One region of the Bradyrhizobium sp. SOJA106 genome, then DNA from elsewhere that is predicted to be linked to it. Evidence: predicted binding sites of a transcription regulator. Region 1 holds the regulator's gene; each other region holds the start of a gene.
What was found. The regulator PhoB, encoded in region 1, activates phosphate uptake and scavenging genes when phosphate is short. The targets are predictions, from matches to a motif close to TGTCATNNANCTGTCAT.

Region 1 (5,489 bases):
ACTTCGTGCAGAGCCCCTATGCCTACTGGAAGCAGCTCGCCTGGAGCGGCGCCCTGCTGATCACGTTGACCGTGCTTGCCCTGAACATTGGCGCGCGCATCCTGAGCGCCGAGAGGACCGCAAAATGAGCGATATGTCAGTTACCGTCAGTACGCCCGTTCAGCACGGCTCGCAGCCGCTGCCCGAGGCCCCGGCCAAGGTGACGGTGCGCAACCTCAACTTCTATTACGGCGAGCACCACGCGCTGAAGAACATCAACCTGACGCTCGGCACCAATCGCGTCACGGCGTTCATCGGCCCGTCGGGCTGCGGCAAGTCGACCCTACTGCGCATCTTCAACCGGATGTACGACCTCTACCCGGGCCAGCGCGCCACCGGCCAGCTGATGCTCGACCAGACCAACATCCTCGACCCCAAGCTGGACCTCAACCTGCTGCGCGCCCGCGTCGGCATGGTGTTCCAGAAGCCGACGCCGTTCCCGATGACGATCTACGAGAACATCGCGTTTGGCATCCGTCTCTATGAGAAGATCTCGAAGTCCGAGATGGACGACCGCGTCGAGAAGGCGCTGCGCGGCGGCGCGCTGTGGAACGAGGTCAAGGACAAGCTCAATGCGTCCGGCCTCTCGCTCTCCGGCGGCCAGCAGCAGCGCCTCTGCATCGCCCGCACCGTCGCGGTGCGGCCCGAGGTGATCCTGTTCGACGAGCCCTGCTCGGCGCTCGACCCGATCTCGACCGCCAAGGTCGAAGAGCTGATCCAGGAGCTGTCCGAGAACTACACGATCGCGATCGTCACCCACAACATGCAGCAGGCGGCCCGCGTCTCCGACAAGACCGCCTTCATGTATCTCGGCGAGTTGATCGAGTTCGACGATACCAGCAAGATATTCACTTCGCCGAGCGATCGGCGCACGCAGGATTACATCACCGGCCGGTTCGGCTGAGGAGACGGGATATGGGTTCTGAACATACCGCAAAGGCCTTCGACACCGACCTCCAGGAGCTCACCCGCCTGGTCGCCGAGATGGGCGGCCTCGCCGAGCGCATGATCGTCGATTCCGTCGACGCGCTGATCCGTCGCGACGTCGTGCTCGGCCAGCGCGTGGTCGCGACCGACGCCGAGATCGACGCGCTCCAGAAGAAGATCGAGGAGCGCGCCGTGCTCACCATCGCCCGCCGCCAGCCGATGGCGGTGGACCTGCGCGAGATCGTCGGCGCCATGCGCGTCGCCACCGATCTCGAGCGCATCGGCGATCTCGCCAAGAACATGGGCAAGCGCGTCGCGGCGCTGGAGACGGACTTTCATCCGCTGAAGCTGTTCCGCGGCCTCGAGCACATGACCGACCTCGTGCAGCAGCAGGTCAAGTCGGTGCTGGACGCCTATGCCGCGCACGACCTGCCGGCGGCGATGGCGGTGTGGAAGGGCGACGAGGAAGTCGACGCCATCTGCACCTCTCTGTTCCGCGAGCTTCTCACCTATATGATGGAGGATCCGCGCAACATCTCGTTCTGCATTCACCTGATGTTCTGCGCCAAGAACATCGAGCGCATCGGTGACCATGCCACCAACATCGCCGAGACCGTGTTCTACATGATCGAGGGCCAGGCGATCACCGACAAGCGGCCGAAGGGTGACATGACGACCTTTGCCACGACGATCCCGAATAGCTGAAGAGTCAAGGAGCGACGACACCATGGGCGCGCGCATTATGGTGGTTGAAGACGAGGAAGCTCTCACCGAGCTGCTTCGCTACAACCTCGAAGGCGATGGCTATGACGTCGAGACGGTGATGCGCGGTGACGACGCCGACACCCGTCTCAAGGAGCACATCCCCGACCTGATCGTGCTCGACTGGATGCTGCCGGGCCTCTCCGGCATCGAGCTGTGCCGACGGCTGCGCACCCGCCCGGAGACCAAGCAGCTTCCGATCATCATGCTGACCGCGCGCGGCGAGGAGAGCGAGCGGGTGCGGGGTCTTGCGACCGGCGCCGACGATTACATCGTCAAGCCGTTCTCCGTGCCGGAGCTGCTGGCGCGCGTGAAGGGCCTCTTGCGGCGCGCAAGCCCGGAGCGGCTCGCAACCGTGCTCGCCTATGGCGACATCGAGCTCGACCGCGACAAGCGTCGCGTCGCGCGCTCGGGCCGGCCGATCGATCTCGGTCCGACCGAATATCGCCTGCTGGAGTTCTTCCTGGAGCATCCCGGCCGCGTGTTCTCGCGCGAGCAGCTGCTCGACAGCGTCTGGGGCCGCGACATCTACATCGACGAACGCACCGTCGACGTGCATATCGGCCGTCTGCGCAAGCTGCTCAATCTCGGCCGCGAGCAGGACCCGATCCGCACCGTCCGCGGCGCCGGCTACGCGCTGGACGATCGCTTCGCGAAAGCGGAGCAGACGTAAGAACGGCTGCAAGCGAGCAAAGTAAAAGCGTGCCGAGCGGCGCGCTTTTTTGCTTCGGATCGTCCCGGCCGCGTGCCGGGACGATGTCGTTGAAGCAGTGCTCAGCGCGTGCCCGGCTTCGCGGGCGCGCGGCGGCGATCCGCCGCCGGCTGGTAAGCGACGCGCGAGTGCTGCGCGCAATAGGGCAGGCCGGAGAGCGCCTTGCCGCCGCAGAAGAAGAAATCCGGGCTCGATGGATCGCCGACCGGCCAGTGGCAGGTCGCCTCGTTCAGCTCCAGGAGCGACAGCCGCTGGCTCATCGGCACCACGTTGTCGTAGGTGACCGGCTCGGCCTCCACCTCGACCTCGAAGGCCTGCGCCAGCGCGGTGTTGCCGCGCGAGATCGGGCGGCTCACGCGCATCATGTGCTGCGCGGGACGCGCCTTGCGCGGCCGGGGCGCGGCCGACGAGGGGCTCTTGGCGCGGCCGGACAGGCCGAGCCTGTGCACTTTGCCGATCACGGCATTGCGGGTCACATTGCCGAGCTCGGCCGCGATCTGGCTGGCCGAAAGTCCGGCCTCCCAGAGCTTCTTCAGCTGCTCGACGCGATCATCGGACCAGGTCAAAACCGTCATTGCACCCTTTCCCTCGCTGCCGGCCAGCCATCCTGGGGCCTCACAGCGAATGCCTAAGCCTTGAAAAACCCGTGCCGCCAGAATCCCTTAAGGCTCGCCGGGCACACAAGGTGCGCCCGAACGTTTACGCCGGTACATGAGGACTCTTGGGATCAGAACTGCTGCACGAGATGTCGTATCTGACAGTCCAAACGCTACAATATGGCGTGACTCGCGCGCAAGAGTCCGCCGACTCGCTTCCACATGTTCCGTGGTGAAAAATCCCGCAAAATCGGCACCGCAAGACTACGGATTCAGCGTTTCCTGGGGCTTTTCGGGCGGCATTGACACCCGTCTCACCAAGCATAAGATAGTCGTGCGTGCCGCCCTTAAAAGGCGGCACGTTTCGTTTTCCGGGCCGGTCAATGGTGCGTTGCGCAACGCACTCAGGCCGTCCGCAACATCCAAGTGATCGTCATGACCAACAGCGCCGCGCCGCATTTGCTCCCCGTTTTCGCCAGGGCCGACCTCGGTTTCGAGCGCGGCGAAGGCTGCTGGCTGATCGCGACCAACGGCGAGCGCTATCTCGACTTCACATCGGGCGTCGCGGTGAATGCGCTCGGCCATGCTCATCCCGCGCTGGTCAAGGCGCTGCAGGAGCAGGCGACGAAGCTCTGGCACATGTCGAACCTGTTCCAGAGCCCCGATGGCGAGAAGCTCGCCGCGCGCCTATGCAGCGAGAGCTTTGCGGATTTCGTGTTCTTCTGCAATTCCGGCGCCGAGGCGCTGGAGGGCGTGATCAAGCTGGTCCGCCATCATCACTTCTCGAAGGGTCATCCCGAGCGCTACCGCATCATCACCTTCGAAGGCGCCTTCCACGGCCGCACGCTGGCAACGCTGGCTGCGACGGGAGCTGCAAAATATCTCGAAGGTTTCGGCCCGCCGATGGACGGTTTCGACCAGGTGCCGCATGGCGAGATCGAGGCCGTAAAGAAGGCGATCGGTCCGCAGACCGCCGGCATCCTGATCGAGCCGATCCAGGGGGAGGGCGGCGTGCGTTCGTCGCCGCCCGCCTTCCTCAAGGCGTTGCGCCAGCTCTGCGACGAGAAGGGCCTGCTGCTCGCGTTCGACGAGGTGCAGACCGGAATGGGCCGCACCGGCGATCTGTTCGCGCATCGGCGCACCGGCGTCACGCCTGACGTGATGTCGCTGGCGAAAGCGCTCGGCGGCGGCTTCCCGATTGGCGCAGTGCTGGCGACCGCGGTGGCGGCGGCTGGCATGGGCCCCGGCTCGCATGGTTCGACCTTTGGCGGCAATCCGCTCGCGATCTCGGCTGCGAACGCCGTTCTCGACGTCATGCTCAAGCCCGGCTTTTTCGATCACGTGCAGAAGATGTCGCTGCTGCTCAAGCAGAAGCTCGCCTCCGTGATCGACCGTCACCCCGACGTCGTCAGCGAGGTGCGCGGCGAGGGGCTCCTGATCGGCATCAAGGCCGTGGTGCCCTCCGCCGATCTGGTCGCAGCGCTGCGCAACGAAAAATTGCTGACCGTCGGCGCCGGCGACAATGTCGTGCGTTTCCTGCCGCCTCTGGTCGTCACAGAAGCCGAGATCGAGGATAGCGTCGTGCGGCTCGAGCGCGCCTGCACGGCCCTTGCCGGCAACAAGCGGGCGGCAAGCTGATGAGCAGTTCACCCAAGCATTTCCTCGACATCAACGAGCTGCCGCTGACCGAGCTCAAGCGCATGCTTGCCGCATCCTCCGCGATGAAGGCGAAGCAGAAGGCGCACCAGCCGGTGAAGTCGCTCGAAGGCAAGACGCTGGCCATGATCTTCGAGCGTCCCTCGACTCGCACCCGCGTTTCGTTCGACGTCGCCATGCGCCAGCTCGGCGGCGAGCCCATCATGCTCACCGGAGCCGAGATGCAGCTCGGCCGTGGCGAGACCATCGCCGACACTGCGCGCGTGCTGTCGCGCTATGTCGATGCCATCATGATCCGCATCCTCAACCACGAGGCGCTGCTGGAGCTTGCGCAACATGCGACCGTGCCCGTCATCAACGGCCTGACGCGGCGTTCGCATCCCTGCCAGGTGATGGCCGACCTCATGACATATGAGGAGCATCGGGGCCCGATCGAGGGCCGGACGGTGGCCTGGACCGGCGACGACAACAACGTGCTGGCGTCCTGGGCTCACGCCGCCGAGCGCTTCAAGTTCAAGCTCAACGTCGCAACGCCCCCGGAGCTCGCGCCGAAGAAGGTGATGCGCGACTGGATCAAGGCGACGAATGCGCCGATCGTGCTCGGCACCGATCCTGAGGCCGCCGTGAAGGGCGCCGACTGCGTCGTCACCGATACCTGGGTGTCGATGGGCGACAAGGAAGGCGAGCACCGGCACAACGTGCTCAAGCCCTATCAGGTCAATGCCAAGCTGATGTCGCTGGCCAAGCCCGACGCGCTGTTCATGCACTGCCTGCCGGCCCACCGCGGCGAGGAGGTC
Region 2 (5,489 bases), 4.1 Mb from region 1:
TTGCGGTCCGGCGGGCTGTAGGCGATGCGGCCAAACGCGGTGATACCGTGGAGCGAGGCCGAGGTGCTGTTTTCCTTGACCTCCGGCGGGCGGTAGAGCACCTGCTCGACGACGGCGAAGATTCCGTAATTGCCATGAAGCTTGGCCGCAATGCCGCTGCCATCGGGGTCGGCGATCGATTGGCCCACCGCGGTAAAACGCTGGCTGTCGAACGAGCCATAATGCTTCCAGGCGCCGGGCGTGAAATTGCCGGCGAGCGGCCGGCCGCCGATATTGATATCGTAGTTGAAGCGCACTTGGCCGATCACCCAGGGCTGATCGTTGACGCGGAATGCGAGGCCATGATGGTCGCGCAGCTGGGGATCCTGATCGCCCGGGCCCGACGGATCGCCGTTGAACACGGCACCGAACAGCGTGATCTGGTCCGACAGCGTGGCCTTGACGCGAATGCCGGGCACCGCAATCGGCGGCGCCGGGCCGCCGGCCGGAAGGTTTGACGCCTTGATCGCCGGCCAGCCGAAGGTGCCGTTGATGAAGAGATCGTCGGTCTCGCTGTCGAAGAACTCGACGTCGGCGGCCTGCTGACCGGCCCTGATGTTGAGGCGGTCGTTGAAAAAACTCTGCTCGAAATAGGCGTTGTAGAGCCGCTGGTCAGGCAGCGCCTCGATCTCGCTGATGGTGGCGAGATTGATCACGTAGTTGCGCGAGAGCCCCTGGCCGTAGATCACGAAGGCATTGGCGTAGAAGCGGCCGCCGGTCCAGCCGACCAGCCTGTCGAGATCGGCATCGACCGACAGGTCGAGGCGGCCGAATTGGATGGCGCCGCGCTTCGCGCCGCCGGAGACGTTGGCGATGTTATCCGCGATATAGGTCGCGCCGAAGTTCAGTCCCTTGTCGGCGAGGCCGTCATGCCACGCGTTGAACCATTTCGGAAACAGCCATTCGGCCGCGCTCTCGTCCTTGGCACCGGCGAATGCATCCGTGCTCGCCAGAGCGAGCGCGATGGCGGCGGCGCTTTGCAGCAGCAGTCTGTGGGCAGTCCCGATCACGGCAGGCTATCTTTTGAAGATGCCCGTTCGCCGCATGAACAGATAGGCCGCACCGACCGAGCAGATCATCATCGCAGCCGCCCAGATGAAGCCCTCGTCGACATCGGTCAGCGGCAGGCCCTTGGTGTTCATGCCGAAGATGCCGGTGATCAGCGTCGGCGGCAGCAATAGCGAGGTGACGATCGAGAGCGTGTGGAGGTGGCGATTGCTCTCTTCCTCGTTCTTGAAGCGCAGCTCCTCCTCGAGCAGGCGGCTGCGTTCGCGCAGCTCGACGATGTCGTGGTCGAGGCCGTCGAGCCGCTGCGCGAGCTTGCCGGCATGGATACGCAGGGCGGGCGCGAGGTGGTCGGTGTTCTTCTGATCGAGGCGATGGAACAGCACGCGCAGGCCCGTGAGCTGGCGATGCAGCCTGACGCAGGTCCGGCGCAGTCGGCCGAGATTGCGGCGCATCTCGGGCTTGGCCTCGTCGGCGAGAATGCGCTCCTCGATGTCGTCGATCTCCTGGCCGAGCTTATCGGCCATCCGGTCGAGCGTGTCGGCGACCTCGTCGACGATCTTTTCCAGGAGATGGGCGACATTGTCGACGCGGTAGCCGCCTTCGAGTACGCGGCGCGTGGCGTCCGCCGAGCACAGCGCCTGATGGCGGCCACTGACGAGCAAATGCTCGGTCATGGCAAAGCGCAGGAACGCGGTTTCCTCCGTCACGCGGTCGATCTCGCGCACGAGATCGGAGAACACGCCGTAGACGCAATGGTCGATGACGTGAAGCTGCTGGAACGTGTCGTTCGACAGCAGCAGCTCGCGCGCGAGCGGCGGCAGCGGCGATGCCGCGATCCACGGCCGCACGCGACCATCTGTCAAATTGAAGTGCAGCCACAGCCGGCCATCATGAGTGAACTCGATCGGCTGGTCGATCGGAAGCGCCTCGGCGCTGCCGTCGGCATGCAGGCGAAACGCCCAGACCAGCCCGGGAATGGCGGGCTCGGTGTTCTCTATCGCGCTGACAAGCTTCGCCGGCTCAGCCATGGCCAACCCCAACCGTCAACAGATAGTCCCACTCCGGAGCATGGCTGACGGCATCTTCCAGACCCACGCGCGTACTCAATTACGGCTTTGTTACAGTTTGATGATAACAGGCCGGCCTACTCGGCGGCGAGCCCCGTCGCGGCGGCTTCAGCTTCCCTGACGTAGTCGTGGACGACGCGGCCGAACGGCAGCGTCAGGTCGGCGATGTAATGGTGCGCGCCGAGACAACGGCGAACCGGGAAGTCGGCAACCGGTGCGTTGACGTGCGGCACCAGATGCAGCCGGCCCGGCCCGATCCACGAGCCCTTCGGCACGATGTCGATCAGGTTGATGGCAACGAGCTGACAGACTTCGAGCCGCCCGTCGACGCCGGGGATCATCTTCAGATTAACTTGCGTCTTCGACAGCGTGGCGCGGGTGAGATCGCCGTTGCCGGCCATGCTCTCGTGCTTGTAGCCCATGGTGCCCATGGCGACGAGCTGGCCGGCATATTCCAACGTGCCCGTCAGCGTGTCCTTGACGATCTCGAGCTTGGGATGGGCGTACTTCTTGGGAAAGCCCCAGATCTCGCGTCCGGCCGCGATCGGCGGATCGTCGTCCAGATACATCTGCGAGACGAAGTTGACCTCCTCGCCGTTGAGACGCGCGGGGATGACGAGACCAGATTCAGTGTAGCTGCCGAAGCCGGAGGAATCCGGCATCTTGATCCATTCGTAATGCACGATCGGCTGGTCGATCGGCTCGAGCGGCTCAGGCAGGCCGGCGCGGATCAGGTCCGGATCGGTCTCGTAGGTGATGACCAGGAATTCGCGGTTGACGAAACGATAGGGTCCGGCCGGATAGCTCGGTCCTGCAGCCGGCATGGACGGAAGTCTCAGCACGTCTTCCCTGCGCATCCTGATCTCCTGTGTGATGCCTCTGACGCTCGTCCGGCTCACGGGCTTTATGCAAATTGCTAGCCGCCGTCATTGACTGCGATGTGAAGGATTTCCGTCAGCCGGGCGACCCGCCGCCATTCCCGCTGCGGCCACCGTGCATGCGGGCGATGCATCGGCGCCGCAATTGTCATCACACCGTCACCACCGGACGCAATCGTTTGGGAGAGGCAGGAGGCATCGCCATGGACGCCCGCACGTCGCATCCGACACATTCGACCCATCAGCCCCCTTCGTGCGGCTGGCGGCCCGAGCGTTGCGACCGCGTCGCGCTGGTGTTGCAAGGCGGCGGTGCGCTCGGCGCCTACCAGGCCGGCGTCTACCAGGCGCTGCACGAGGCGGGCATCGAGCCCGATTGGGTCTGCGGTGTTTCGATCGGCGCGATCAACTCCGCCATCATCGCCGGCAACAAGCCGGAGAAGCGGCTGGAGGCGCTGCGCATCTTCTGGGAGCGCATCACCAGCCGCAAGATCTGGCACTACACGCCGGATGGCGACTCTTCCGGCAGTGGCGCAATCTCACCAGCGCCTGGATGACGTCGGCGAGGGCCAGCCGGGCTTCTTCACCCCGCACCAGATCAATCCCTGGTTCAGCCCGGTCGGCGCCAGGACCGCCACCAGCTATTACGACACGATGCCGCTGAAGGAGAGCCTGCTCGAGCTCGTCGACTTCGACCTCCTCAACGAGAAGAAGGTCCGCTTCGCGGTCGGCGCGGTCAACGTGCTCTCCGGCAACTTCATCTATTTCGACAACGCCCATGACGAGATCGAGCCGGAGCACATCATGGCCTCCGGCGCGCTGCCCCCGGCGCTGCCGATGGTGCGGATCGGCACCGATCATTTCTGGGATGGCGGCATCGTCTCCAACACGCCGCTGCAGCATCTGCTCGACCAGGAGGACGCGCTCAACTCGCTGGTGTTCCAGGTCGACCTGTTCAGCGCCCGCGGCGTGCTGCCGCGCTCGATCCAGGACGTGATGGCCCGCCACAAGGACATCATGTATTCCTCGCGCACGCGCCACAACACCGACGTCTACCGTCGCACCCACAATCTCAAGGTCCTGCTCTACAAGGCGCTCGCGAAGCTGCCGGAGGAGCAGCTGTCCGAGGAGGAGCGCAAGCTCAAGGCGAGCCTGCGCAACATGCCGGAGATCGCGATCCTGCATCTGATCTACCAGCAGAAGGCCTATGAGGGCGATGCCAAGGATCACGAGTTCTCGGGCACCTCGATGCGCGAGCACTGGACAAGCGGCTACGAGGACACCAAGCGCACGCTGAAGCGCCGCGACTGGATCAAGATGCCCGAGGAAGGCATGGGCCTCGTCGTGCACGACGTGCATCGGGAGACGGAGAGCGCGTGACGAGCGCGCTTCGTACGAGGCGCTCCAAACAAAAATTCGAAAACAACCCCATGCACAGTAGCCGGGCATGGCGGATCAATGATTTGCACGTTGCGCACGCGGGTTTGACACGTCGGGCAACACACCGGCATAATGGCATCATCGCAGGACTGCGCGGGACGCTCGTGTCGAGGCTTCTATGCACACGTTGCGCCGTCAATCAAGTCACGCGCCTGCGGCACAATCGGTAAGCTGAGTTGAACGCCAGCGGCCAGCGATGCTGCGCCGAGCTTATCGATTCCACTCTCCTTTGGGGGTGTTGGAAATCAGAACGACGACACCAGCCCGCGCTGCCTTCACGGCGCTGGCTGGCTCGCAGTATGAGCTGTGGTGTTACTTCAACCCCGCTGCGGGTTCGCTCGGTCTACGGCCGATCAGCACGAACTTCAGAACGAACAACGTTGTCTGCTTGGCATCAGAACAGGACCGAGTTGAAGGACGGCATCGGCGCCCTCACCGCTGGCGGCGGCGTGCCGCGTGCACTCCTTCTCGTTGGTCCCTCAACATCCTTGTAGTCGGAGGATGCCCGGGCCTCTAACCGCCAGACGCGATCAGAATGGCAACTAGGCTCAGTGCGACTATCGAGATAAGCGACAGCGCGATCTTCTCGCGCCGGCTCATGCCTCCTACCATTGATCGCGCCCCATATCTTCGGGGGCCTGCGGATCCTGGCGGTACTCCCACCTTCCGCCCATGCCTCGGCGCCGCCATGTTTTGCCAGGGTACAACTGTGACGACGTCCATCCGCCATCAACAGTCCGTTGCGGAATGATCGGCGGCGCGCATTCGTGCCAAGTCAATTCGGCGTCCGGATACTTCCGGTCGCGCCACCAAGTAAACAATCGCATCAAGTAAGCCCTCAGTCAGGAACGGCCTACCAGCGGTTGCGATGCACAATCAAGCCGGGAAAATACCGATCTTCTGGGGGGCGGCTTCCTCCGTCCGCTCCCTCAGGGAGCGCGGACAACCGCCACGCCTTGGACGATCATCTCCAGACCATCTCGTCCGCGCTGGAGGTCACGATGCGCTACCCTCAGGCTGCCGCACGCCGCTCTGGCTGGACGGGTATGGTTTAGCCCGA
Region 3 (5,489 bases), 3.9 Mb from region 1:
GAAATCCTCGCCTTCGGTCAAGGTATCGCCGATGCGCAGCGTGCCGTGATTGGGGATGCCGACGACATCGCCGGCAAAGGCCTCGTCCGCGACCGAACGGTCCTGCGCGAAGAAAAATTGCGGGCTCGACAGCGGCATGCTCTTGCCGGTGCGCACGAGCTTCGCCTTCATGCCGCGGCTGAGCTTGCCGGAGCAGAGGCGCGCAAACGCGATACGGTCGCGATGGTTCGGATCCATGTTGGCCTGGATCTTGAACACGAAGGCGCTCATGCGCGGATCGGTGGCCTCGACCTTGCGCTGGTCGCTGTCCTGCGCGCGCGGCTCGGGCGCGAACTTGCCGAGCCCTTCCAGGAGATCGCCGACGCCAAAATTGCGCAGCGCGCTGCCGAAATAGACCGGTGTCAGATGGCCTTCGCGGAACGCTTCGAGCTCGAACGGTTTTGAGGCTTCGGTGACGAGCTCAAGCTCGTCCTTCACCGCGGAGGCGTCCAGATTGGCGTTGAGCTTGGCAAGCTCCTCGATCTCGATCTGCTGCGCCGCGCCGGTCTTGGCGCCGCCGCCTTCGAGCAGGCGGACGCCTCCATTGATGACGTCATAGGTGCCGAGAAAGTCGCGGCCGCGGCCGACCGGCCAGGTCATCGGCGTGGTGTCGAGCGCCAGCGTCTTCTCGATCTCGTCGAGCAGCTCGAACACGTCGCGGCTCTCACGGTCCATCTTGTTGATGAAGGTGATGATCGGGATATCGCGCAACCGGCACACCTCGAACAGCTTGCGGGTGCGCGCCTCGATGCCCTTCGCGGCGTCGATCACCATGACGGCGGAATCGACCGCGGTGAGCGTGCGATAGGTGTCTTCCGAGAAGTCCTCGTGGCCCGGCGTGTCCAGGAGGTTGAACACGAGACCCTCGAACTCGAAGGTCATGACCGAGGTCACGACTGAGATGCCGCGCTCGCGCTCGATCTTCATCCAGTCCGAACGCGTGTTGCGCCGCTCGCCCTTGGCCTTGACCTGGCCGGCGAGGTTGATGGCGCCGCCGAACAGCAGGAGCTTTTCGGTCAGCGTGGTCTTGCCGGCGTCGGGATGGGAGATGATCGCAAAGGTCCGTCGTCGCGCCACTTCAGCGGCAAGCGGGGAACGGGCCGGCGATTCGGCTGTGGTGGTGGCGATGTCGGACATGGCGGGAGCGTTTGGCAGGGAAAATGGGCCTGATCAAGCCTGATTTGGTGATTGCGCAGGCCTTCGGCCAGCCCCATATCCGCCGATGGAGGGACGGCCCTCCTCTCCACCAGCCTATCAGCCGCGGGGACGACCCTGCCTTGAATGGAGGGTCGCCATGGCCTGGAGCATCCTGTTCGTCGCCGGTCTTCTCGAGATCACGTGGGCGATCGGGCTGAAATACACCGAGGGTTTCTCCAGGCTTGTCCCCTCCGTCGTCACGCTCGCGGCGATGGCCGGCAGCGTCATCCTGCTGGGACTTGCCCTCAAATCGCTGCCCGTCGGGACCGCTTATGCGGTCTGGACCGGGATCGGCGCGGTCGGCACCGCCACGCTGGGCATGATCCTATTCGGAGAGCCCGCCACCGCCTTCCGCCTCGCCAGCATCGGGCTGATCGTTGCCGGCATCGCCGGGCTGAAGCTCGTTACCTGAAGAGCTGGACCGCCCACCAGGTCAGCGCAGCGACGATCGCGGAGGCCGGAATCGTGATCACCCAGGCATAGACGATCGAGCTTGCCACGTTCCAGCGCACCGCCGAGACCCTCCGGGCGGCGCCGACGCCGACGATTGCGCCGGTGATGGTGTGGGTGGTCGAGACGGGAACGCCGAGGAACGTCGCCATGAACAGGGTCGCCGCGCCCCCGGTCTCGGCGCAGAAGCCCTGCATCGGGGTCAGCTTGGTGATGCGCAGCCCCATGGTGCGGACGATGCGCCAGCCGCCCATCAGCGTGCCCAGCGCCATCGCCGCCTGGCACGACAGCACCACCCAGAACGGCACCGAGAATTCGCTGCCGAGGTGGCCCTGTGAATAGAGCAGCACGGCAATGATGCCCATGGTCTTCTGCGCGTCGTTGCCGCCATGGCCGAGCGAATAGAGCGAGGCGGAGGCGAATTGCAGGATGCGGAACGCGCGATCGACCGCGAACGGCGTCGAGCGCACCGACAGCCACGACACGATCGCGACCAGCATCATGGCGAGCAGGAAGCCGACCAGCGGCGACAGCACGATGGCCAGTATCGTCTTGGAAAGACCGCTCCACACCGCCGCCGAGATCCCCGCTTTGGCCATGCCGCCGCCGACGAGGCCGCCGATCAGCGCATGCGACGAGGAGGACGGGATGCCGAGCCCCCAAGTCACCAAGTTCCAGACGATGGCGCCGATGAGGGCCGCGAAGATCACCTGGGCATCGACGATCGAGGGATCGATGATGCCGGTGCCGATGGTCTGGGCGACGTGCAGGCCGAACACCATGAAGGCGATGAAATTGAAGAAGGCCGCCCAAAACACAGCGAATTGCGGCCGCAGAACGCGGGTCGAAACGATGGTCGCGATCGAATTGGCGGCATCGTGCAGGCCGTTCAGGAAGTCGAACAGCAGCGCGACGGCGATCAGTCCGACGAGGACGGGAAGACCCAACGCGGCATCCACGGCGCGGCCCTGCCTTAAGGTTGGCGCATGATCTCCGCGCAAACGCGTTCCGCGTTTGTCGCGGGGAAAAACCGCTGCACGCTTTTCCGGATCATGCGCTAGACCTGCTCGATGACGATGCTGTTGATCTCGTTGGCGACGTCGTCGAAGCGATCGGCCACCTTTTCGAGGTGGTCGTAGATCTCGACGCCGACGATGAAATCCATCGCGTTGCCGTCGCGATGCTTGAGGAACAATTCCTTCAGCCCGATGTCGTGGAGGTCGTCGACGCGGCCTTCCAGCTTGCCCAGCTCTTCAGTGATCGCGGTCAGCATGGCGACGTTCTTGCCGATCTCCTGCATCAGGGGCAGCGCCCGGCCGACCAGATTGGCACATTCGATCAGGAGCCCGCCAATCTCGCGCATCGGCGGCTCGAAGGCGCGGACCTCGAACAGCATCACGGCCTTGGCGGTCTGCTGCATCTGGTCGATGGCGTCGTCGAGCGAGGTGATCAGGTTCTTGATGTCGCCGCGATCGAACGGGGTGATGAATGTGCGGCGCACCGCCGTCAGCACCTCGCGGGTGATGTTGTCGGCATCGTTCTCGAACTGGTTGACCCGCTGGCAATAGACCGGCGTCTCCTCACCCCCATTGAGCATTCCCTGGAGCGCGATCGCGCCCTGAATCACGGTCTGGGCATGGCGGTCGAACAGGTCGAAGAACCGTTCTTCCTTGGGGAGGAAAGCGCGAAACCATCGCATCATGGGGAAAGGCTACCGGTTGGAAATGGTCCGGCCCGAGCAGGCCGTCATAAAACTGTCATAGACCATTTTCGATCCGCGCGCGTGTCATCTCCCGCGCGCGGAACCGGATCATCCACCGCTTTCACACACCAATGAAATTAGTGTGATATCAGTATGTTATAGAGATCGCCGGAAGTAATGGGCGATTTCGCCGATGACGCCGCGGCGGAAGGTAAGCACGCAGATTACGAAAATCGAGCCCTGAATCACCGTCACCCACTGGCCGAAGCCCGCCAGGTATTGCTGCATGGCGATGATCACGAACGCGCCGACCACGGGGCCGAAGATGGTGCCGAGACCACCGACCAGCGTCATCAGCACGACTTCGCCCGACATCGACCAGTGCACGTCGGTGAGCGAGGCGTTCTGCGCCACGAACACTTTCAGCGCACCGGCAAAGCCCGCCAGCGTTCCCGACAGCACGAAGGCCAGGAACTTGTACTGGTCGGTGCGGTAACCGAGCGAGATCGCGCGCGGCTCGTTCTCGCGGATCGATTTCAGGACCTCGCCGAACGGCGAGTTGATGATGCGGTAGATAAGCAGGAATCCGGCGAGGAAGCCGACCAGCACGACGTAATAGAGCACGGTCGGCTTCGACAGATCGAGCAGGCCGAACATGCGCCCTTGCGGAATGCCCTGGATGCCGTCCTCACCATGGGTGAACGGCGCCTGGAGATAGATGAAGTACAAGAGCTGCGACAGCGCCAGCGTGATCATCGAGAAATAAATGCCCTGGCGGCGGATCGAGATGTAGCCGGTCACAATCGAGAGCGCGAAAGCCGCGGCGACACCGACGAGAATGCCGAGCTCCGGCGGCAGCGCCCAGACTTTCAGCGCATGCGCGCTGCAGTAGCCGGCGGTGCCCAGAAACATCGCGTGTCCGAACGACAACAGTCCGCCGTAGCCGATCAGCAGGTTGAAGGCGCAGGCGAGCAGCGCGAAGCACAGCGCCTGCATCACGAAGAACGGATAGACCCCCGTGAAGGGCACCGACGCCAGCAGCAGCGCCATCACTACGAAGACGATCATCTCGTCGCGCATCGCGCGCGGGCTTACCGGCAGCGTGTCGTCCGTCAAGGCTGTCATCTCAGGCCGCCCTTCCCGTCAATCCCGTTGGCTTCACCAAGAGCACCAGCACCATCAGCACGAACACCACGGTGTTGGAGGCCTCGGGGTAGAAATATTTGGTCAGGCCCTCGATCACACCGAGCGCAAAGCCGGTGATGATGGAGCCCATGATCGATCCCATGCCGCCGATCACCACCACCGCGAACACGACGATGATGAGGTCGGCGCCCATCAGCGGCCGCACCTGGTTGATCGGGGCCGAGAGCACGCCGGCGAGCGCGGCAAGGCCGACGCCGAGACCGTAGGTCAGCGTGATCATGCGTGGCACATTGATGCCGAAGGCGCGCACCAACGTCGGATTTTCGGTGGCGGCGCGCAGGTAAGCGCCGAGCCGCGTCTTCTCGATCAGGAACCAGGTGGCCAGGCACACCACCAGCGAGAAGATCACGACCCAGCCGCGGTAGATCGGCAGGAACATGAAGCCGAGATTCATGCCGCCCTTGAGCTGGTCCGGAATGGCGTAAGGCAGGCCCGAGGAGCCGAAATAGTTCTGGAACACGCCCTGCACGATCAACGCGATGCCGAAGGTCAGCAGCAGGCCGTAGAGATGATCGAGCCCGGTCAGCCATTGCAGCATGGTCCTTTCCAGGATCATGCCGAAGATGCCGACGATGACGGGGGCCAGCAGCAACGCCCACCAGTAATTGATGCCGCCGAGGTTGAGCAGGAAATAGGCGACGAAGGCGCCCATCATGTAGAGCGCGCCATGGGCGAAATTGATGATGTTGAGCATGCCGAAGATCACGGCAAGCCCGAGACTGAGCAGCGCGTAGAACGAGCCGTTGATCAGTCCCACCAGTAGCTGAGCGTATAGAGCCTGCATCGATCCCGTACCCGGTCCCTTCGGCGTTCCCCTGAAACTCGCCCGCAGGCCTTTGAGGCCTGCGGGCTGTTATCTTACTTCTTCAACAGCGCGCACTTGCTCTCGGAGAGA
Region 4 (5,489 bases), 3.9 Mb from region 1:
ACCGCGCCGGGACGGCCGTGCTTGGCATGCGCAGTCTCGCCCTGGATGTGCTCGATGATGCGCTTGCGCAAGGTCAGCGGCGACACCGCCATCTTCTCCAGATCGCTCGGCGCGGCATAGCCGGTGATGAAGTTGAACACGCGCGCGGCGTCACGACCGATGGTCGGATCGGAGGTGAAGTAGGAGAGGTCGGTATAGATACGTGCGGTGACCGGATGGTAGTTGCCGGTGCCGGTGTGGACGTAGGTGGTGAGGCTGCCGCCCTCGCGGCGCACGACCATCGAGAGCTTTGCGTGCGTCTTCAGCTCGAGGAAGCCGTAGACGACCTGCACGCCGGCGCGCTCGAGGTCGCGCGCCCAGCGGATGTTGGCTTCCTCGTCGAAGCGCGCCTTGAGCTCGATCAGCGCGGTGACGGACTTGCCGGCTTCGGCGGCCTCGGCAAGCGCGCGCACGATCGGCGAGTTGTTGGAGGTACGGTACAGCGTCTGCTTGATTGCGACGACGTCGGGATCGCGCGCGGCCTGCTGCAGAAACTGCACGACGACGTCGAAAGATTCGTACGGGTGGTGGACGATGAGGTCCTTCTGGCGGATCGCCGCGAAGATATCGCCGCCATGCTCGCGCACGCGCTCGGGATGGCGCGGCACGTAAGGGGTGAATTCGAGGTCGGGACGGTCGAGACGGGTGAGCTGCGAGAGCTCGTTCATGGCGAGCACGCCGTCGACCAGGAACACCTCGTCGTCGGCGGCCGACAGCGCGTGCTGCACGAAGTTGCGCAGCTCCTCCGGCATCTTGGCGTCGATCTCGAGCCGGATCACGGATCCGCGGCGGCGGCGCTTCAGCGCCGTCTCGAACAGGCGAACGAGGTCTTCGGCCTCTTCCTCGATTTCGAGCTCGGAGTCGCGGATGATGCGGAAGGCGCCCTGGCCGTGCAGATTGTAACCGGGGAACAGGCGGTTGATGAACAGGCTGGTGGCCTGCTCCAGTGAGATCAGCCGCACCTTGCCATCGGCCGGCAGGCGGATGAAACGGTCGATCTTGCCGGGCATGCGGATCAACGCGTTCATCTGCTTGCCGTCGGCCTCGCGCGTCAGCTGGAGCGCGATGGTGAAGCCGAGGCTCGGAATGAACGGGAAGGGGTGGGCCGGGTCGATCGCGAGCGGCGTCAGCAGCGGGAACACGTTGTTGAGGAAATAGTCCTCGATCCAGGTCCGCTCCGCCTTGGTGACGTCCTTGCCGTCGACCAGCACGATGCCGACATCGGCCAGCGTGCCGCGCAGGTCGCGCCAGATCGCCTGCTGGTCGGAGGCGAGCTGGGAGACGGTGCGGTTGATCAGCGCCAGCTGCTCGGATGGCGTCAGGCCGTCGGGCGCGCGCTCGGCAATGCCCTCGCGCACCTGGGCCTTGATGCCGGCGACGCGGACCATGAAGAACTCGTCGAGGTTATTCGCCGATATCGACAGAAATCGCACCCGCTCCAGCATGGGGTGGCTGGGATTGACCGATTCCTCCAGGACGCGGCGGTTGAAATGCAGCCAGGACAGCTCGCGATTGATGAACCGCTCGGGCCTCGTGGCGATTGCCGGCAGGCCATCGGCCTCAGGGGCTTTTTCTTTAATTTCAACGGCTTGCGCTGATTCCATGAGAAGTCGGTCCATCCAATTCGCCTCTTTGCGACTTATGCGCAAAACCGGCGGGAGCATGTGTTAGTGCGATGACGTTTCGATGACATTGATGTTCCGCCGCCGCGCCGCGTCAAGCGGCCAAGGGTGGCTGAGGCGGCCGAGGGCGGCCGGCGCTGCTCAGGCGTCCCGCAGCAGCTCGGCGGCCAGCGCCCTCGTGACGGGACGCCCGAGCCGCAGCGCCTCGCTGTCGAGCAGCTCCACAGCCTGCCGGGCAGCGGCCGAGGACCGCTCCAGGCGGGTGGCGAGATAGCTGACGACGCTCTCGTCCACCGTGAGCTGGCGATCGGCGCAGAATTTGATGATCAGACCGCGGAAAAGCTGGTCGTCGGGAGCGAACAGCGAGATGACGGGAACGGCGCGCAGGCGCGAGCGCAGGTCGCGCAGCTCGATCTCGAGGGATGCCGGAATCTCACGTCCGGTGAAGAGGATGTAGGCGCCGTCCTCGCGGGCGAGGTTCATCAGATGGAAGAGGGCGCGCTCGTCAAAATTCCCGGCCTTGAGATCCTCGACCACCAGCGCGCCGGTGGCGAGCGCGCCCGGGACACCTGCGGCGGTCAGCGCATTGGCCGTGGTCGAGCGCGCGCCGGCCTCTTCGGCCCAGATCGTGGCGAGATGGCTCTTGCCGCTGCCTTCGGGACCGGCCAGCCACATGATCCGGTTCGACCATTCCGGCCAACTGTCGATCAAGGCGAGACCGGCGGCATTCGCGGGGCCTTCGAGGAAATTGTCCCGGCTGAGGCTCTCCGCATGCGGAAGCGAAAACGCCAATTGTCGGGGATGAACGCGGCCTGCCACGCTTGCTTTGCTCCGTGCCGGCGCGCCGGCCGTGTTTGACGAGATTCGACTTCATCGAGCGGGAGTTGGCCTTTTGCGGGGCCAAGGCCCCACTGAAAAGTCCGCAACTCACCTGTCCCAACTCATTTGGCCTCGATCGTGCTCATGTGCCGCAGCCACTCGACGAGGTAGAGCGACACCGAAGAGAGCGTGAAGACCGTAACGAGGCCCATCAGGACGATGTCATAGGGCGCCGGCTTGAAGCCGAAGGCAAGCGCGGCCAGCACCAGGGCTGCGTAGGAGACCTGGGCCGCTGTGTTTAGCTTGGATACTTTCGACGGCTTCATCTCGACGGGCTTGTCGAACAGCCAGGATACGATCACGGCTGCGACGATCATGATGTCACGCGACACCACCAGGATCACGATCCAGCGCGGGATGTCGCCCCAGATGCCGAGCGCGAGGTAGATCGACACCAGCAGCGCCTTGTCGGCGAGCGGGTCGAGCAGGGCACCGAGCTCGCTCGTCATGTTGAAGCGCTTGGCCAGAAAGCCGTCGACGGCATCGCTGATGCCGGCAATCAGGAAGACGGCGAACGCCACCTCCATCTGGCTGGACACGATGGCCCAGACAATGACCGGGACGAGCATGATGCGGCCCAGGGTAATGATATTCGGAATACTCACGCGGCGCTTCCCGGCACCCGGTCTGACCTCGAATCCGGCCCCCAGGGAGGCTGAACCGGTTGATATCTCTACATAGTATAGGGCGGGGCGCTACGCTTGCCATTGCGCATCCCCGGAATTCGACGTAACCAGCCGCAAACCCACTGGAAATCGGGCATGACCGACCGCAAAAACGGCCTCACTTACGCCGATTCAGGCGTCGATATCGACGCGGGCAACCGTTTGGTCGACCTGATCAAGCCGATGGTGCGCGCCACCGCGCGGCCCGGCGCCGACGCCGAGATCGGCGGCTTCGGCGGCCTGTTCGATCTCAAGGCGGCCGGTTTCAAGGACCCGGTCCTGGTCGCCGCCACCGATGGCGTCGGAACCAAGGTCAAGATCGCGATCGAGACCGGGCTGCATGGCGGCATCGGCATCGACCTCGTCGCCATGAGCGTCAACGATCTCGTCGTGCAGGGCGCCGAGCCGCTGTTCTTCCTCGACTATTTCGCCTGCGGCAAGCTCGACCCCGAGGCCACGGCCTCGATCGTCGCGGGTGTCGCCGAGGGCTGCCGGGAATCCGGATGCGCCCTGATCGGCGGCGAGACCGCCGAGATGCCCGGCCTTTATCAGGACGGCGATTACGACCTCGGCGGCTTTGCCGTCGGCGCCGCCGAGCGCGGCACGCTGCTGCCGCGCAAGGACATTGCGGCGGGGGATGCCGTGATCGGCCTCGCCTCGTCGGGCGTGCACTCCAACGGCTTCTCGCTGGTGCGCAAGATCGTGGAACAATCCGGCCTCGGCTTCGAGGCGCCGGCGCCGTTTGCGCCCGTGATGACGCTCGGCGGCGCGCTGCTGACGCCGACGCGGCTCTACGTCAAATCCTGTCTTCGCGCGATCCGCGAGACCGGCGCGGTGAAGGGGCTCGCCCATATCACCGGCGGCGGTTTCACCGACAACATTCCGCGCGTGCTGCCGAAGGATCTCGGCGTCGGCATCGACCTCGCGCGTCTGCCCGTGCTGCCGGTGTTCAAATGGCTGGCTGCCCAAGCCGGCATCGCCGAGCTCGAAATGCTGCGCACCTTCAATTGCGGCATCGGCATGATCGCGATCGTCGAGCCCGACAAGGTCGACGAGGTTGTGCGGGTCTTCACCGACTCCGGCGAGACGGTCGCGCAGCTCGGCACCGTAATCCCGGCCGAGGGCGAGCATCGCGTCGTCTATAACGGCCATCTCGATCTGGCACTGTGATGAAGCGCCGCGTCGCCATCCTGATCTCCGGCCGCGGCTCCAACATGGCCGCGCTGATCAGGGCCGCTGCTGCGGCCGATTTCCCGGCGGAGATCGCGCTCGTGATCTCGAACAAGGCCGATGCGCTCGGGCTCGAACGGGCCAAGGCGGCCGGCGTGAACACGCTGGTGATCGAGAGCAAGCCGTTCGGCAAGGACCGCGCCGGCTTCGAGAAGGTGCTGCAGGCTGCGCTCGATCAGCACGGCATCGAGCTGATTTGCCTCGGCGGCTTCATGCGCCTGTTCACCGCCGAGTTCACCAAGGCCTGGTATGGGCGGATGCTCAACATCCATCCCTCGCTGCTGCCGTCGTTCCCCGGCCTCGATCCGCACGGCCAGGCTTTGCGCGCCGGCGTCAAGCTGTCCGGTGCGACTGTGCATTTCGTGATCCCCGAGACCGATGCGGGCCCAATCGTGATGCAGGGCGCGGTGCCCGTCAGCGACCACGACACCGCGGACACGCTGTCCGAGCGCATCCTCGAGGTCGAGCACCGCATCTATCCCGAAGCGTTGCGGCTGCTCGCGACCGGCAAGGTCAAGATCGAGGGCGATGTCTGCAAGACGGCGGGAAGCTCTGCGTCGGAGAATTTTCTGGTTGCGCCGGTGGTGGGCTGAAGCTTCACCCGCGTTTCGCCTCCTCAAACAAAATCCCCCGGCAGAGCCGGGGGAACGTCGTGATCTCTCGCGCTTGGCGTTGAGAGACATCAGGAGACCTTGAGGTTCTCCGCGGATGACTTGCCGCGGTTCTCCACGAGGTCATATTCAACCACCTGGTTCTCGTTGAGGGTCGAGAGTCCGGCGCGCTCGACGGCGGAGATGTGAACGAATACGTCCTTGTCGCCGCCGTTCGGCTTGATGAACCCATAGCCCTTGGTCGGGTTGAACCATTTGACGGTGCCCTTTTGCGACATCCTCAGTCTCCTCCACTAGATATAAAAAAGACGCGGCCGCTGTTTCGCGTGCCACGCCACAAACGGGCTTCCGGAAGTCTGTTCGAGTCTTGAATCTCAATGTCGCGAAACGCACAGCCGAGCGGCCAATTCCGATTGTGTCCAATATTGCAACATGAAAATCGC

Region 2: a site for PhoB is predicted at 3,139-3,155, ahead of AC5V87_RS17960 (acetoacetate decarboxylase). Genes of this name have one in related genera too.
Region 3: a site for PhoB is predicted at 3,431-3,447, ahead of AC5V87_RS18605 (DUF47 domain-containing protein). Genes of this name have one in related genera too.
Region 4: a site for PhoB is predicted at 1,715-1,731, ahead of AC5V87_RS18950 (RNA degradosome polyphosphate kinase). Genes of this name have one in related genera too.

The regions. Positions count from the first base shown of each region.
Region 1 is NZ_CM182549.1:8,022,817-8,028,305, reverse strand. It holds gene pstA (phosphate ABC transporter permease PstA) at 1-128, shown strand, start outside; gene pstB (phosphate ABC transporter ATP-binding protein PstB) at 125-943, shown strand; gene phoU (phosphate signaling complex protein PhoU) at 955-1,671, shown strand; gene phoB (phosphate regulon transcriptional regulator PhoB) at 1,694-2,401, shown strand; gene AC5V87_RS37925 (GcrA family cell cycle regulator) at 2,503-3,015, opposite strand; gene AC5V87_RS37920 (aspartate aminotransferase family protein) at 3,472-4,674, shown strand; gene argF (ornithine carbamoyltransferase) at 4,674-5,489, shown strand, end outside.
Region 2 is NZ_CM182549.1:3,949,311-3,954,799, reverse strand. It holds gene AC5V87_RS17970 (carbohydrate porin) at 1-1,049, opposite strand, end outside; gene AC5V87_RS17965 (transporter) at 1,056-2,075, opposite strand; gene AC5V87_RS17960 (acetoacetate decarboxylase) at 2,192-2,971, opposite strand; partial or broken gene AC5V87_RS17955 (patatin-like phospholipase family protein) at 3,196-4,369, shown strand.
Region 3 is NZ_CM182549.1:4,083,988-4,089,476, reverse strand. It holds gene AC5V87_RS18620 (peptide chain release factor 3) at 1-1,176, opposite strand, end outside; gene sugE (quaternary ammonium compound efflux SMR transporter SugE) at 1,334-1,648, shown strand; gene AC5V87_RS18610 (inorganic phosphate transporter) at 1,641-2,645, opposite strand; gene AC5V87_RS18605 (DUF47 domain-containing protein) at 2,744-3,388, opposite strand; gene AC5V87_RS18600 (branched-chain amino acid ABC transporter permease) at 3,545-4,513, opposite strand; gene AC5V87_RS18595 (branched-chain amino acid ABC transporter permease) at 4,515-5,378, opposite strand; gene AC5V87_RS18590 (ABC transporter substrate-binding protein) at 5,453-5,489, opposite strand, start outside.
Region 4 is NZ_CM182549.1:4,155,219-4,160,707, forward strand. It holds gene AC5V87_RS18950 (RNA degradosome polyphosphate kinase) at 1-1,643, opposite strand, end outside; gene AC5V87_RS18955 (P-loop NTPase family protein) at 1,803-2,480, opposite strand; gene AC5V87_RS18960 (CDP-alcohol phosphatidyltransferase family protein) at 2,603-3,145, opposite strand; gene purM (phosphoribosylformylglycinamidine cyclo-ligase) at 3,302-4,375, shown strand; gene purN (phosphoribosylglycinamide formyltransferase) at 4,375-5,028, shown strand; gene AC5V87_RS18975 (cold-shock protein) at 5,118-5,324, opposite strand.